2 regions of the Paenibacillus sp. FSL R5-0810 genome follow, and region 2 is predicted to be linked to the other one. Evidence: predicted binding sites of a transcription regulator. Region 2 holds the regulator's gene; the other holds the start of a gene.
The links. The regulator CtsR, encoded in region 2, represses protease genes until heat stress. The targets are predictions, from matches to a motif close to ATGGTCAATAAAGGTCAAACA.
Positions count from the first base shown of each region.

Region 1 (7,191 bases), 960 kb from region 2:
CGAAGAAGCAGAGCGATCTAACGATCAAATCGGAAACGTTGAAGAAGACGATCCAGGGCGTGGAAGCTGCTGTGAGTTATCCGGTTGTCAGCGGCCTAAGCAATGGCGAGGCCCAAACTCAAATCAACAGCGTATTGAAAAAGCATGCGGAAAGCGTGATCGCCCGCGCAGAGGAAAGCATCAAGGAGCTTCCTCCGGGTGAAGACAGCTTCCCTTATGCCTTCGAAGGCAATTTTGTGGTCCACTACAACAAGGACGGCTTGCTGAGTGTTACGGCGCATGATTATTCCTATCTCGGCGGCGCGCACGGCATGACCTTCAAGAACAGCTTCACGTTCTCCCTGAAGGATGGAAAGCTGCTGAAGCTTGGCGATTTCATCGACCTGAAGGGCAAGAAGAAGAAGCTCGACAACCGCGTCTTGAGCGAGTTGAAGAAGGGCGGGGGCTACCTTGGCGGATTCGAAGGAGTTCCGGAAGATGCGGAATTCTATCTGAAGGATAACGCCGTGGTCCTGTACTTCCAGCTGTATGAATACACGGCTTATGCCTACGGCTTCCCTGAATTTGAATTGAAGCTGAAGGAATGGAAATAAGGATGGGAACCGCAGGTTCTGAACCATGGGATAACTGAATCCTAGGGGGCGCGAGGCCTGTGACCGTTTGATACACTGTGATGTAAAGATGCAACAATGTGCCGGAATACAAAAAGAAATCCCTTGGATCGCAGCCTGAGGTTAACTTCAGGCCTAGCGGCCAAGGGATTTTTGTATGCGTAGGGCATGGCGGAGGGGTCTGCATCACAGTTGGGTATAGCTAATCAGACGGATATGGGCATTCACAAGCTCATGAACCAATTACGAATCCATCCTGAAGGGATCCGATGGAATCTCATGTTGCTTGTTGAGGATCCCTCCGTCTGAAGCGGGAATGTCCAATTCCGTAACCAATTATACCGGCTCCCCAACCAACGGCCGCATGGACAAGAGGATAAACCGTCTCCTCCGAGTGACCGGTGTAGTGGACGAGCCCGTAAAGGGGGACGGCGTAGAGAAGGACGAATGGAATGAGAACGACGTAGAGCTTCAGCAAGTAGCCGACGACCATGAAGAACACGCCGACGAGCCAATAAGCCGAGAACCAGCGGGGGTAGAATGTCTGATTGGTATACCCCATCACAAAACCGGAGAACAGAAGCAGAAGGACAAGAACAATGGAGGCAACTCCATGAATTGCATGCGGATCGGCGCCGGAAACGGCACGCTCCAGGTTCATGATCAGAAACGGAAGATGGACGAGCACGAGCATGAAAACAAAGGATATTTTAGAGCCGATCATAAGGACCTCCCTGTATATTAGGAATCAACAATGCAATTATACCAGAAATAACCATTGGGGTTGGTCACTATGTTCTATACAGACATAAGAAAAAAGGCATGCACCTTTACGTGTGCATGCCTTTTGCATGTATTGCTTCTTATAGTCCTTGCGAAGGCGTCTTCTCCAACACTTGGTCGACGAGACCGTATTCTTTGGCTTCTTCAGCCGTCATGAAGTAGTCGCGGTCGGTATCCTTCTCGATCCGCTCCAGCGGTTGGCCGGTGCGCTCGGCAAGAATACGGTTCAGCTTGTCGCGCATCTTCAGAATGCGGCGTGCCCGGATTTCGATATCCGTTGCTTGACCTTGTGCGCCGCCAAGCGGCTGGTGAATCATGATTTCGCTGTTCGGCAGCGCGTAGCGCTTGCCCTTAGCGCCTGCATTCAGCAGGAATGCACCCATGGAGGCGGCCATACCGACACAGATGGTCGAGACGTCCGGCTTGATGAATTGCATCGTATCGAATATTGCCATCCCCGCGGTGATCGAACCGCCAGGGCTATTGATGTAAAGGTGAATATCCTTCTCCGGATCCTCTGCCGACAAGAACAGCATTTGGGCAATGATGGAATTGGCGACCACGTCATTGACGTCGGAGCCGAGGAAGATTATGCGGTCTTTCAGCAATCTGGAATAGATGTCGTATGCCCGCTCGCCGCGGTTGCTTTGTTCAACGACCATAGGTATAAAACTCACGTGAAAAACCTCCTCATTAAGTGCATCACTAATAAATACTGTTACCGTATTACCCACATGATAAACAATTTTAATCAAAAAGTCAAAGATAGTCAAACTATTGGGCAAAAAAAAGAGCCGTCATGGGCACTTTCGGGTAATTCATATATGAGAAAATTTAAAGATGGCGCGCCCGCGAGGAATCGAACCTCGATCTCAGGCTCCGGAGGCCTACGTCATATCCATTGGACCACGGGCGCATATAAAAAATCAGCAACGAAGATGATTATACCCTATCTAATAGAAAAACACAAGAGCGGATAAAACATTGTTTTGATATATAGAGAGGTTTCGATTTGGCCATAATGTATAAGAATGATGGTTGCAGAGAAATATACGTTCGGACACTTGCAACCTGCATCATTATTGGTTAGAATAGGGGTGGGACTTAAAAGGTTATCCTGGGACATTTTACGTCCAACCGATAGAAGAGCCGAGACGAAAGTTTGCAGGAGTGGAATGCATGCGTAACCTATTAGAAATACAAGAGCAGCTTCTGCCCGATTTGATGGACACCTTTAAACGAAGGTACACGATCCTCCATCAGATCAAGCTGTCCGGGCTGGTCGGCCGACGAACGCTGGCGTCATCCTTATCGATGACGGAACGGGTTCTGCGGGCTGAAACCGATCTTCTGAAAGCGCAGGGACTGATCGAGATTGAGACGCTCGGTATGCGGATCAGCCATGCAGGACTGTGTCTGCTCGAAGAACTGGAGCCGCTCATGAAGGATTTGTTCGGGCTGGTCGAGCTTGAGGAGAAGATCAAGAAGGCCTACGGACTCCGCAAGGTTGTCGTCATTCCCGGTGACAGTGAATCCTCTCCGGAAGTGAAGCGCGAGCTCGGACGTGCCGGAGCAAGAACACTGCTAAGCTTCGTCGAGAACGGCGATACGATCGCCGTCACGGGTGGATCCACGCTCGCCGAAGTCGCGGAGCAGATGTCACCGCTTGCGGCAGGGCCTCTGAAAGGCACATGGTTTGTGCCCGCACGCGGCGGTCTCGGAGAGAGCATGGAAATTCAGGCCAACACGATTGCTTCCAAGATGGCAAAGCGCGTGGGTGCCGAATATCGTCTGCTGCACGTGCCTGATCTCCTTAGCGAGGATGCCTATCAATCCCTAGTGCAGGATCAGCACATCCAGGAGATTGTGGATGTCATCCGACGTTCCCGGATCATTATCCACGGGATCGGCGACGCGATGGAAATGGCCAGAAGACGCAAGCTGGACGAGGACTCGATCCGCAGCCTCCAGCAGGATGGGGCGATTGCCGAATCCTTCGGATACTACTTCAGCGAGGAAGGCGCGGTTGTCCACAAGATGCTGACTCTCGGGCTCCGGCTGGAGGACATCATGCAGACGGAGACGATCATTGGCATTGCCGGCGGCCGAAGCAAAGGCAAAGCGATTCATGCCGTGCTGAAATTCGGGCACGAGGATATCCTCGTTACGGATGAGGCGGCTGCGCTGGAGGTAGAGAAGGAGATCGATGCAGCGGCATCGTAACCTTAAGGTCCGGCAAGCATACAGGTGCAAGGCCTCGTTATTCTTTATCCCGTTGTCTTGATCGGCTTAACGGTCGGTCTTGAATATATTAATTTTACAAATATGGAGGGAACTACTCATGGTTAAAGTAGGTATTAACGGTTTTGGACGTATTGGACGCAACGTGTTCCGTGCTGCGCTGAACAACAGCGAAGTAGAAATCGTTGCAATCAACGATTTGACGGACGTAAGCACGCTGGCTCACCTTTTGAAATATGACACGACTCACGGAAGACTGAATGCAACCGTTGAAGCTAAAGAAGGCGCACTGGTTGTAAACGGCCGTGAGATCAAAGTATTTGCTGAGCGCAACCCTGAAGCATTGCCTTGGGCTGAGTACGGCGTAGAAATCGTTGTTGAGTCCACGGGTATCTTCACAGCGAAAGAGAAAGCTTCCGCTCACCTGAAAGGCGGCGCTAAGAAAGTTATTATCTCCGCTCCAGCTACGGACGAGGATATCACTATCGTTATGGGCGTTAACGAAGAGAAATACGATGCTGCTAACCACACCATCATCTCCAACGCTTCTTGTACAACCAACTGCTTGGCTCCATTCGCTAAAGTTCTCGACGAGAAGTTCGGCATCGTGAAAGGTATGATGACTACCGTTCACTCCTACACGAACGACCAGCAAGTGCTTGACCTTCCGCACAAAGACCTGCGTCGTGCTCGTGCAGCTGCAGAGAACATCATTCCTTCCACAACAGGTGCTGCTAAAGCGGTTAGCCTGGTTCTGCCGCAATTGAAAGGCAAGCTGAACGGTATGGCAATGCGCGTACCTACGAAGAACGTTTCCGTAACGGACCTCGTTGTTGAGCTGTCCAAGAACGTTACGCAAGAAGAAGTTAACGCAGCGCTGAAAGCAGCTGCTGAGGGTCCATTGAAAGGCATCCTGAACTACTCCGACGAGCCGCTCGTATCGAGCGACTACAATGGCGATCCTGCTTCTTCCACGATCGACGCGCTCTCCACAATGGTTGTTGGCGACAACATGGTTAAAGTTGTTTCCTGGTATGACAACGAGTGGGGCTATTCCAACCGTGTCGTTGACCTCGCTGCTTACATCGCAAGCAAAGGTCTGTAATTGATCCAGCCAACCAATCGAAGAGGAGTTCCGTTTACGGGCCTCCTCTTTGGTTCATGGTTTTAACCTGTTTTCATGCCAGAGTACTGGGAAGTAGCGAGAGAAGCCGGCTCTGGCGGGCGATTAGAGAGAGAAACGAGAGCAGCGGCATGCTGCCCGGCGAGGGAGAACATTTTGTTAGGAGGAACGTGGAGATGAACAAGAAAAGTGTGCGTGACGTAGAAGTAAGCGGCAAACGGGTGTTTGTCCGCGTCGATTTCAATGTACCGCTCGAAGATGGTAAAATTACAGACGACACTCGGATTCGCGAAACTTTGCCGACGATTCAATATTTGGTGGAGCGGGGCGCCAAGGTCATCCTGGCGAGCCATTTGGGCCGTCCGAAAGGCGAGGTTGTCGAATCGCTGCGTCTGAATCCTGCGAGCGAGCGTCTGTCCGAGCTGCTGGGCAAGCCGGTAGCAAAAGCGGACGAAGCTGTAGGGGAAGCGGTAAAAGCGCAGGTCGAAAAGCTGCAAAACGGCGACGTGCTGGTGCTTGAAAATGTTCGTTTTTATCCAGGTGAAGAGAAGAATGATCCGGAGCTGGCGAAGCAGTTCGCAGAGCTTGCCGATCTGTTCGTGAACGACGCGTTTGGCGCAGCACACCGTGCGCATGCATCTACTGAAGGTATTGCTCATCATCTTCCAGCCGTATCCGGCCTCTTGATGGAGAAGGAGCTGTCCGTTCTCGGCAAAGCCCTCTCGAATCCGGATCGTCCGTTCACGGCGATTATCGGCGGCTCGAAGGTTAAGGACAAAATCGATGTCATCGACAACCTGCTGAACATTGCCGACAACGTGATCATCGGCGGCGGATTGACGTATACCTTCCTCAAGGCGCAAGGGCATGAAATCGGCCAATCTCTGCTTGATAAAGAGAAGCTGGATGCCGCGCTCGGATTCATCGAGAAAGCGAAGCAGCTCGGCAAGAATTTCTACCTGCCTGAAGATATCGTCGTTACCGACGAATTCAGCGCAAATGCCAACACCAAGATTGTCAATATCGATGGTATTCCGGCTGATTGGGAAGGCATTGACATCGGACCGAAGACTCGTGCCAAATATGCTGAAGTCATTAAAAACTCCAAGCTGGTTGTATGGAACGGACCTATGGGCGTATTCGAAATCGAACCATTCAGCCATGGTACCCGTGCAGTGGCACAGGCATGTGCAGAAACGGAAGCCTACACGGTGATCGGCGGCGGGGATTCCGCAGCAGCTGCTGAGAAATTCGGACTCGCTGACAAGATGGACCATATTTCCACCGGCGGCGGTGCGTCTCTTGAGTTCATGGAAGGCAAAGCACTTCCTGGTGTTGTGGCACTGAACGATAAATAAAGATATAGATCAATGATTTTGGATAGCTAATGTGGAAGAAGCTTGAACCCCGGCTCACCGGGGGGAATAAAGGAGTGAACTGTGTGAGAACACCTATCATAGCTGGCAACTGGAAAATGTTTAAGACGGTTCCGGAAGCAAAGGCTTTTTTCGAAGAGATTAAAGGCAAAGCGGAAGTAGAAGGCGTGGAAAGCGTGATCTGCGCACCGTTTACGAATCTTCCGGCTTTGGTGGAAGCAGCCAAAGGAACGAACATCAAGATCGGCGCGCAAAACCTCCATTTTGAAGATAACGGCGCATTTACAGGCGAAATCAGCGGTTTGATGCTGAAGGACCTGGGCGTTGATTATGTCATTATCGGACATTCCGAGCGCCGCCAATACTTTGCAGAAACCGATGAGATCGTGAACAAGAAGGTTCATGCGGCATTCCGTCACGGCTTGCTGCCGATCGTATGCGTAGGCGAGAAGCTGGAAGAGCGTGAAGCCGGCCAGACGAAAGATGTGTGCAAGGTGCAGACCGAAGCCGCATTTGCAGGTCTCCCTGCAGACCAAGCGGTTCATGTTGTCATTGCTTACGAGCCAATCTGGGCTATCGGGACAGGCAAATCTTCCACGGCTGAGGATGCTAACGAAGTGATCGCCTATATCCGCGAGCTGGTGAAGGGCTTGTACGGTGAAAGTGTTGCAGCTCAAGTACGGATTCAGTACGGCGGCAGCGTGAAGCCTGAAAATGTAGCGGAGTATATGGGACAAAGCGACATCGACGGCGCGCTCGTCGGCGGTGCAAGTCTTCAGCCGGCTTCCTACATCGCACTCGTTGAGGGGGCGAAGTAAGATGACAGCTCCAAGACCAGTAGCCCTGATCATCATGGACGGTTTCGGGCTTCGCAACACCGAAGTAGGCAATGCAGTCGCTCAAGCGAACAAGCCGAATTATGACCGGTACTTGAAGCAGTATCCGAACACAACGCTTACCGCTTGCGGCGAAGCGGTTGGTTTGCCGGAAGGCCAGATGGGGAACTCTGAAGTAGGCCACCTGAACATCGGCGCAGGCCGGATCGTGTACCAAGACC
Region 1 covers NZ_JBBOCF010000001.1:4,913,848-4,921,038, reverse strand. The annotation lists gene MKX76_RS21800 (PdaC/SigV domain-containing protein) at 1-593, shown strand, start outside; gene MKX76_RS21795 (hypothetical protein) at 889-1,335, opposite strand; gene clpP (ATP-dependent Clp endopeptidase proteolytic subunit ClpP) at 1,475-2,071, opposite strand; tRNA gene MKX76_RS21785 (tRNA-Arg) at 2,236-2,310, opposite strand; gene MKX76_RS21780 (sugar-binding transcriptional regulator) at 2,574-3,617, shown strand; gene gap (type I glyceraldehyde-3-phosphate dehydrogenase) at 3,736-4,740, shown strand; gene MKX76_RS21770 (phosphoglycerate kinase) at 4,935-6,116, shown strand; gene tpiA (triose-phosphate isomerase) at 6,200-6,952, shown strand; gene gpmI (2,3-bisphosphoglycerate-independent phosphoglycerate mutase) at 6,954-7,191, shown strand, end outside.
Region 1: clpP (ATP-dependent Clp endopeptidase proteolytic subunit ClpP) is a predicted target of CtsR. The motif match lies at 2,150-2,170, and genes of this name have one in related genera.

Region 2 (7,191 bases):
GGCGGCAAGGTGGTCGAGGTCGGGTATGCCAATGAAGGACGCAAAGAGCATATCGAGGAAGCGATTAATGAGCGCACCGCGGCGATTTTGTATGTGAAGTCGCACCACTGCGTTCAGAAAAACATGATTTCCGTCGAGGAAGCGGCCGAAGTCGCCAGAGCCCATGGTATCCCGCTTATCGTCGATGCGGCGGCAGAGGAGGATATCCAGAAGTATGTGAAATACGGGGATCTGGCCATCTACAGCGGCTCCAAAGCAATCGAAGGCCCGACCTCCGGCATCGTCGGCGGCAAACGCCAATACGTCGAGTGGGTCAAGGCGCAGCTTCATGGTATCGGACGAAGCATGAAGGTAGGCAAGGAGACAACGTTCGGCTTGCTTCAGGCACTTGATGAGTATATGGTGAAGGAAGATAAGAGCGCGCAGGAGAAGGCTGCGCTGGAGGAGCTTAAGACGCTGTCCAGCCTGCCGGGCATCGACGTGGCCATCGTGCAGGATGAGGCCGGCCGAGCGATCTTCCGTGGACGGGTCAAAGTGGATGAGCAGGCAGCGGGCATCAGCGCCAAGGCGATGAATGATCAGCTACGGGAAGGCGAGATCGCCGTATACACCCGGGACTACGGTGTACGTCAGGGATATTTCGATATTGATCCACGCTCGCTCGCCGGCGATGATCTGCAGGTCATCATAACAAGAATTCAGCAGATTGCAGGGGGAAAATAACATGTCGAACATGGAGAAACGATTATATAAAAACCGCACGGCATTGAATGTGCTGGCAGGCAGCATCCAGAATGCCAAAGACGTCTTTGAAGCAGCGGAAGGGCATGTCCTGGTCGGCGTGCTTTCGAAAAATTACCCGAGCGCGCAGGAAGCGGTCATTGCCATGAAGGAGTACGGCGCGGCGATTGAGGATGCCGTGTCGATCGGGCTAGGCGCAGGCGACAACCGCCAGGCGGCCGTCGTGGCGGAAATCGTGAAGAGCTACCCTGGAACTCACATCAATCAGGTGTTCCCGGCAGTCGGCGCGACGCGCGCCAATCTGAACGGTCAGGACGGCTGGATCAACAGCCTTGTTTCCCCGTCCGGCCAAGCAGGCTACGTTAATATTTCGACGGGGCCGGCGAGTGCGGCGGGTACGGACAAAGCGATCGTTCCCGTGAAGGCGGCGATTGCCCTGGTACGCGACATGGGCGGCAATGCGCTTAAATACTTCCCGATGCAAGGCTTGAAGCTGGAAGAGGAATACCGGGCAGTGGCCAAGGCGTGTGCGGAAGAGGATTTCGCCCTCGAGCCGACGGGCGGGATCGACAAAGACAATTTCGAAGCGATCGTCCGGATCGCGCTGGAAGCCGGCGTGCGCCAGGTGATCCCGCATGTATACTCCTCGATCATCGATTCGGCGAGCGGCGATACGATTGTCAGCGATGTGCAGGAGCTTCATCAGACGTTAAAAGCGTTGGTTGATCAATATGCCTAAGGTGATTGCGGCATTCGGCGAGGTCATGATGCGGCTGCAGGTGCCGGGCTATGCCTCCTTGGCGCAAGAGAGCAGCCTGAACTATTCCTTCTCGGGGACCGGCGTTAATATCGCTTCGGCCCTTGGAAGGCTTGGGCATGCCGGTTATTTGGTCAGTACGCTGCCGGATAACCCGCTCGGCGATGCGGCGATTGCGTATCTACGCAAGCTGGGAATCGACACCTCCTTCATTAGCCGCGGCGGCAAGTACGTCGGCATGTATTTTTTGGAGAATGGCTTTGGCGTTCGGCCCGGACGGGTCACTTATACGGACCGGCTGGGGAGCAGTTTTAATACGGCGGACCCTGCGATGTATGATTTTTCGGCGATTGCCCGGAGCATCGATGTGATCCACTTTTGCGGAATCACGCTTTCCATGAACGAGAATGTCCGGGGGCAGATGAAGACCTTGGCCCGGGAAGTGAAGGCTAACGGCGGCACGGTGGTGTTCGACTGCAACTACCGGCCATCCCTGTGGGGCGCGGACGGCTATGCTTTTGCCAAGCCGCATTATGAGGAGATGCTGTCCCTTGCGGATATCGTCTTCATGAATGAGAAGGATGCGCTTTATATTCTCGGGATGGAAACGAAGCGGGAAGACCGGGCGGAGCAGCTCGGGGAGCTGATACCGAAGGTAGCGGAGACGTACGGCATTTCCGCCCTTTCCGGCACCCACCGCCATATTAATGGAGACAATACCCATTCCCTGAAGGGATATTTGTATAAGGATGGAGCTTTTCATTTTTCGAGAACGTTGACCTTCTCCGTTTATGATCGGATCGGAGCGGGGGATGCTTATGCCAGCGGCGTGATCCATGGCCTGCTGCAGGGATATGATCCTGTACAGACCGTTGAATTCGCGGCAGCGGCAGCCATGCTGGCCCACACGGTACCTGGAGATACGCCGACAGCAGGAGAGCTTGACATTCTGCGAGCAATGGGTGATCATAGGTCGGATGTGGAAAGGTAAGGTGAACGAACGTATGTCGATCACGCGTAAGAACGGTCCGCTGTATCTTCAGATCAAGAAGATCATCAAGGACCGGATCCTGCATGGGGTGTATCCTTTGGGAACCCATATTCCTTCTGAGCCGCAGCTGGAGCAGGAATTCAACGTCAGCAAGATGACCGTGCGCAATGCGATTCAGGAGCTGCACCAGGAGGGCTATGTCGAGAAACGCAGCGGGGTAGGGACGATTGTAACCCGCAACACCTCGTTCTCGAAGCTTTCCAAGGGCAAGCTGTTTACCGAGATTCTGGTCGAGGAAGGGCATCAGATTCAGAAGCGCCATCTGAAGACCGAATGGGTGTTTCACGAGCCGGATAGCGAGATGTATGAAAAATTCGGCGAAAAATGCCTTCGCATCGAGCGGTTGTACCTGCTGGACGGGCAGCCCTACATTCACTATACGCATTATGTTTCGCCGCTTGTCGATATGGGAGGGGATTTTGGGCCTGGCGAGCTCCCTTCCCTTTATGACCGGATTGAAGAAAGCCAGATTACGCTGGAGAATTTCCGTGACCGTTTTCTGGCGGCCGTAGCGGATGAAGAGATGGCGGGTCTGCTTGGCGTCAGCCCGGGCACGCCGCTTCTCAAGCGGCTAAGATCCTCTTACGACGGTGCGGGGACGATTATTGAATACAGTATTGGTTATTACAATACAGAGCTTCAGCATTATTTAATCAGCTACGACGCGTAAAGACAGGGCGCAGCGGGAAGGCTCGAAAGGAATAAAGTCAGGGAAGAGCAGCCTTATGGCCGGGGAACCGGGACAGGCTGCTTTTTTCTATAGCCTCGAGTTGCGGGCGCGCGTTGTGGGGATTAAGGGCAGGCTTGGAAGGCGCTCGAAGAGGCAAAATTCCTGCGGGGCTGTGGCTATAAGGGTGAGAAAAAATGGGCAGACTACGAATAACAGACCGGCGCGAAAATTTTGTGGCCCCCCCTTGGCAAATTTTAAAGTTATGCTATAATGAGATTAAAGTCAAAGAAAGTCAAAGTCAACGGGCAGGGTTCGCTGATTTTGATTATGGTTAAAATTTAAAGGTATGACTCTGTGCGGACGTGTAAGATCACAATCCGTCTTATCGTTTCAAACAGTGGAGGATGAACAGACCATGCGTAATATCTCTGATATTATCGAACAATACCTCAAGAGCATTTTGCAGGAAAGCCCGGAGGGAACCGTTGAAATTCAACGGAACGATCTGGCGGAGCAGTTCTCCTGCGTTCCTTCCCAGATCAACTATGTCATCAGCACCAGATTTACGCTGGAGAAGGGCTTTCTCGTCGAGAGCAAGCGCGGAGGCGGCGGTTATATCCGCATCCAGCGGATCGAGCTTCCCCAGCATTCCGCACTCCACCAGCATCTGCATCATACGATCGGCAGCCGGATCGACCAGACGGTCGCGGAAGGGCTGATCTACCAGCTGGAGGAGTCAAGGTTCTTGAACAAACGAGAGGCCAGCTTGATGCGGGCCGCCATTTCGAGGGATTGCCTCAATGTGAAGCTTCCTTACCGGGATGAGCTCCGTGCGAGAATCATGAAGGCCATGCTTATTGCTTTGTTAGGTAAGTGAGTCTGTGTAAGGAGGGCATGGAGTATGATATGCCAGGAATGTGGTAAACGACCAGCGACATTGCATTTTACGAAAATCGTGAATGGCGAGAAGACCGAATTTCATTTTTGTGAATCTTGTGCCCGTGAAAAAGGGGAATTGATCCCCGGGACGTCGAATGGTTTTTCTATACACAGTTTGCTGTCAGGGCTCCTGGATCTGGATCCTTCCGGCAAGGGCCAGAATGCGGGAGCCAAGCCGGCGCAGACACTGCGCTGCGAGGAATGCGGCATGACGTATTCCCAATTCAGCAAGCTTGGCCGTTTCGGCTGCAGCTCGTGTTATAAATATTTCTCGGATCGCCTGGATCCGCTGTTCAAGCGAGTGCATGGCAATACGTCCCATGTCGGCAAGGTGCCGAAGCGGACCGGCGGTGTCATTCAGCTCAAGCGCAAGATTGAGGAGCTGAAGAAGGAGCTTCAGTTCCGGATCGTGCAGGAGGAGTTTGAAACGGCCGCCGAGATTCGGGACCGGATCCGCGAGCTTGAGCGAAATATCGCCCAAGGATGAGGAACTTATGATGATGCACTTTTAGCTAGGAGGAATGCGTGATGTCTAATCACCGGTTTACCGATACGGCGCTGAGCGAATGGATGCGCGGGAATGGTCAGGATTCCGACATTGTCATCAGCACCCGTGTCAGGGTGGCGCGCAATCTGCAGCAGCTTCCTTTCCCGCTGCTGGCGACGAATCAGCAGTCGAGCGAAGTGCTAGAGCGCCTGATCAGCGTCATCAAGGATAGGGAGCGGCTGAACGATTTCGGGGAGCTGCATGTTATCAAATTGAGCGATATTGACGATTTGGATAAACGGGTGCTTGTCGAGAAGCATCTGATCAGTCCCAATCTGGCCAATGAATCCCGAAACGGCGCTGTCATTTTGACAGAGGACGAATCCGTCAGCATCATGATCAATGAAGAGGATCATCTACGCATACAGTGTTTATATCCGGGCTTTCAGGTTAGAGAAGCTTGGGAGCGGGCGACGGCGCTGGACGATATTTTCGAAGCGCATGTCGATTATGCCTTTGATGACAAGCGGGGATACCTGACCAGCTGTCCGACGAACGTCGGAACCGGCCTCCGTGCCTCGGTTATGATGCATCTGCCGGCGCTGGTGATGACCCAGCAGATCAACCGGATTCTCTCGGCCGTGTCTCAGGTGGGCTTGACCGTTCGGGGCATTTACGGCGAGGGCAGCGAAGCTGTGGGCAATCTGTTCCAGATCTCCAACCAGATTACGCTTGGCCAGACCGAAGCCGAGATTATTGAAAATCTTCACAGTGTCGCCCTGCAGATCATTGAGCATGAGAAGAACGCCAGACAGCGTCTTCTTAATGAATCCAAGCTGCGGATCACGGACCGGGTGATGCGCTCCTATGGCATACTGTCCTACGCGGCGGTTATGGATTCCAAGGAAGCGGCGCAGCGGCTGTCCGATGTCCGTCTCGGTGTGGATCTGGGATTGCTTGAAGGTCCGGCCAGCTCGGTGATGAATGAGCTTAATGTGAAGACGCAGCCGGGCTTCCTGCAAAAGACGTTCGGGGAGAGCATGAATCCTTCGGAACGCGATATGTACAGAGCCAAGCTCATCAGGGAAACGCTGGCTGCGAAGCCGTAGATGAACTTTTGATTAAGAGACAGGAATCTAGGGCTTTCAGGAAGAATATTTCTTGACCCGGGATAAAAATGCCAGGGTTCGGTTAATGGAATATAACCGTTGTTTCTTTTAATAGGCGAATCGGGCAGCGTCGCGACCCTTCGGGGCGGCGATACACCGAAATTCGTGAGGGTAAATATACATGAAACGTGGAGGTGCAATATTATGATGTTTGGCAGATTTACGGAACGTGCTCAGAAGGTGCTTGCATTGGCTCAAGAAGAAGCCGTGCGTCTGGGACATAACAATATCGGAACAGAGCATATTTTACTCGGACTCATCCGCGAAGGAGACGGCATTGCGGCTAAAGCGCTGATCGGCCTCGGGCTTGGTCTTGAGAAAATCCAAGACGAAGTAGAGACCTTGATCGGACGCGGCCAAGAGCAGCCAACCAATATTGCCTACACGCCGCGGGCAAAGAAGGTTATTGAGCTTTCCATGGATGAAGCCCGCAAGCTGGGGCACACCTACGTTGGAACAGAACATATTTTGCTTGGATTGATTCGCGAGGGCGAAGGCGTGGCAGCACGCGTGCTGAACAATCTGGGCATCAGCCTGAACAAGGCGCGCCAGCAGGTGCTGCAGCTGCTCGGCAGCAGCGAGGCGGTATCGAGCCACCACGGCACGCCGCAAAACGTAAGCACGCCTACGCTGGACAGCTTGGCCCGCGATTTGACCGCGATTGCCAAGGAAGGCAACCTGGATCCGGTCATCGGCCGAAGCAAAGAGATTGAGCGCGTCATTCAGGTGCTGAGCCGCCGCACGAAGAACAACCCGGTTTTGATTGGGGAACCAGGGGTCGGTAAAACGGCCATCGCCGAGGGCTTGGCTCAGCGCATTATCAATAATGAAATTCCGGAAACGCTCCGCGATAAGCGGGTCATGACCCTCGACATGGGCTCGGTCGTGGCCGGCACGAAATACCGCGGCGAGTTTGAAGACCGGCTGAAGAAGATTATGGATGAGATCCGCCAAGCGGGCAACATCATCCTGTTCATCGACGAGCTGCATACGCTGATCGGTGCAGGCGGTGCGGAAGGCGCGATCGACGCTTCCAACATTCTGAAGCCGTCCCTGGCGCGCGGCGAGCTGCAGTGCATCGGGGCGACGACGCTGGATGAATACCGCAAATATATTGAGAAGGATGCTGCCCTTGAACGGCGCTTCCAGCCAATCACGGTGGATCAGCCTTCTCCGGAGGAAGCGATTCAGATCCTCTACGGGCTGCGTGACAGATATGAAGCGCATCACCGCGTGAAGATTACGGATGAGGCGATCGAGCAAGCCGTGAAGCTGTCCGATCGTTACATTACGGACCGGTTCCTGCCGGATAAGGCCATCGACCTGATCGACGAGGCGGGCTCCAAGGTACGCTTGAATACGTACACGATTCCGCCG
Region 2 covers NZ_JBBOCF010000001.1:5,871,164-5,878,354, forward strand. The annotation lists gene MKX76_RS25855 (DgaE family pyridoxal phosphate-dependent ammonia lyase) at 1-723, shown strand, start outside; gene dagF (2-dehydro-3-deoxy-phosphogluconate aldolase) at 725-1,480, shown strand; gene MKX76_RS25865 (PfkB family carbohydrate kinase) at 1,473-2,489, shown strand; gene MKX76_RS25870 (GntR family transcriptional regulator) at 2,503-3,219, shown strand; gene MKX76_RS25875 (CtsR family transcriptional regulator) at 3,635-4,096, shown strand; gene MKX76_RS25880 (UvrB/UvrC motif-containing protein) at 4,121-4,645, shown strand; gene MKX76_RS25885 (protein arginine kinase) at 4,687-5,754, shown strand; gene clpC (ATP-dependent protease ATP-binding subunit ClpC) at 5,959-7,191, shown strand, end outside.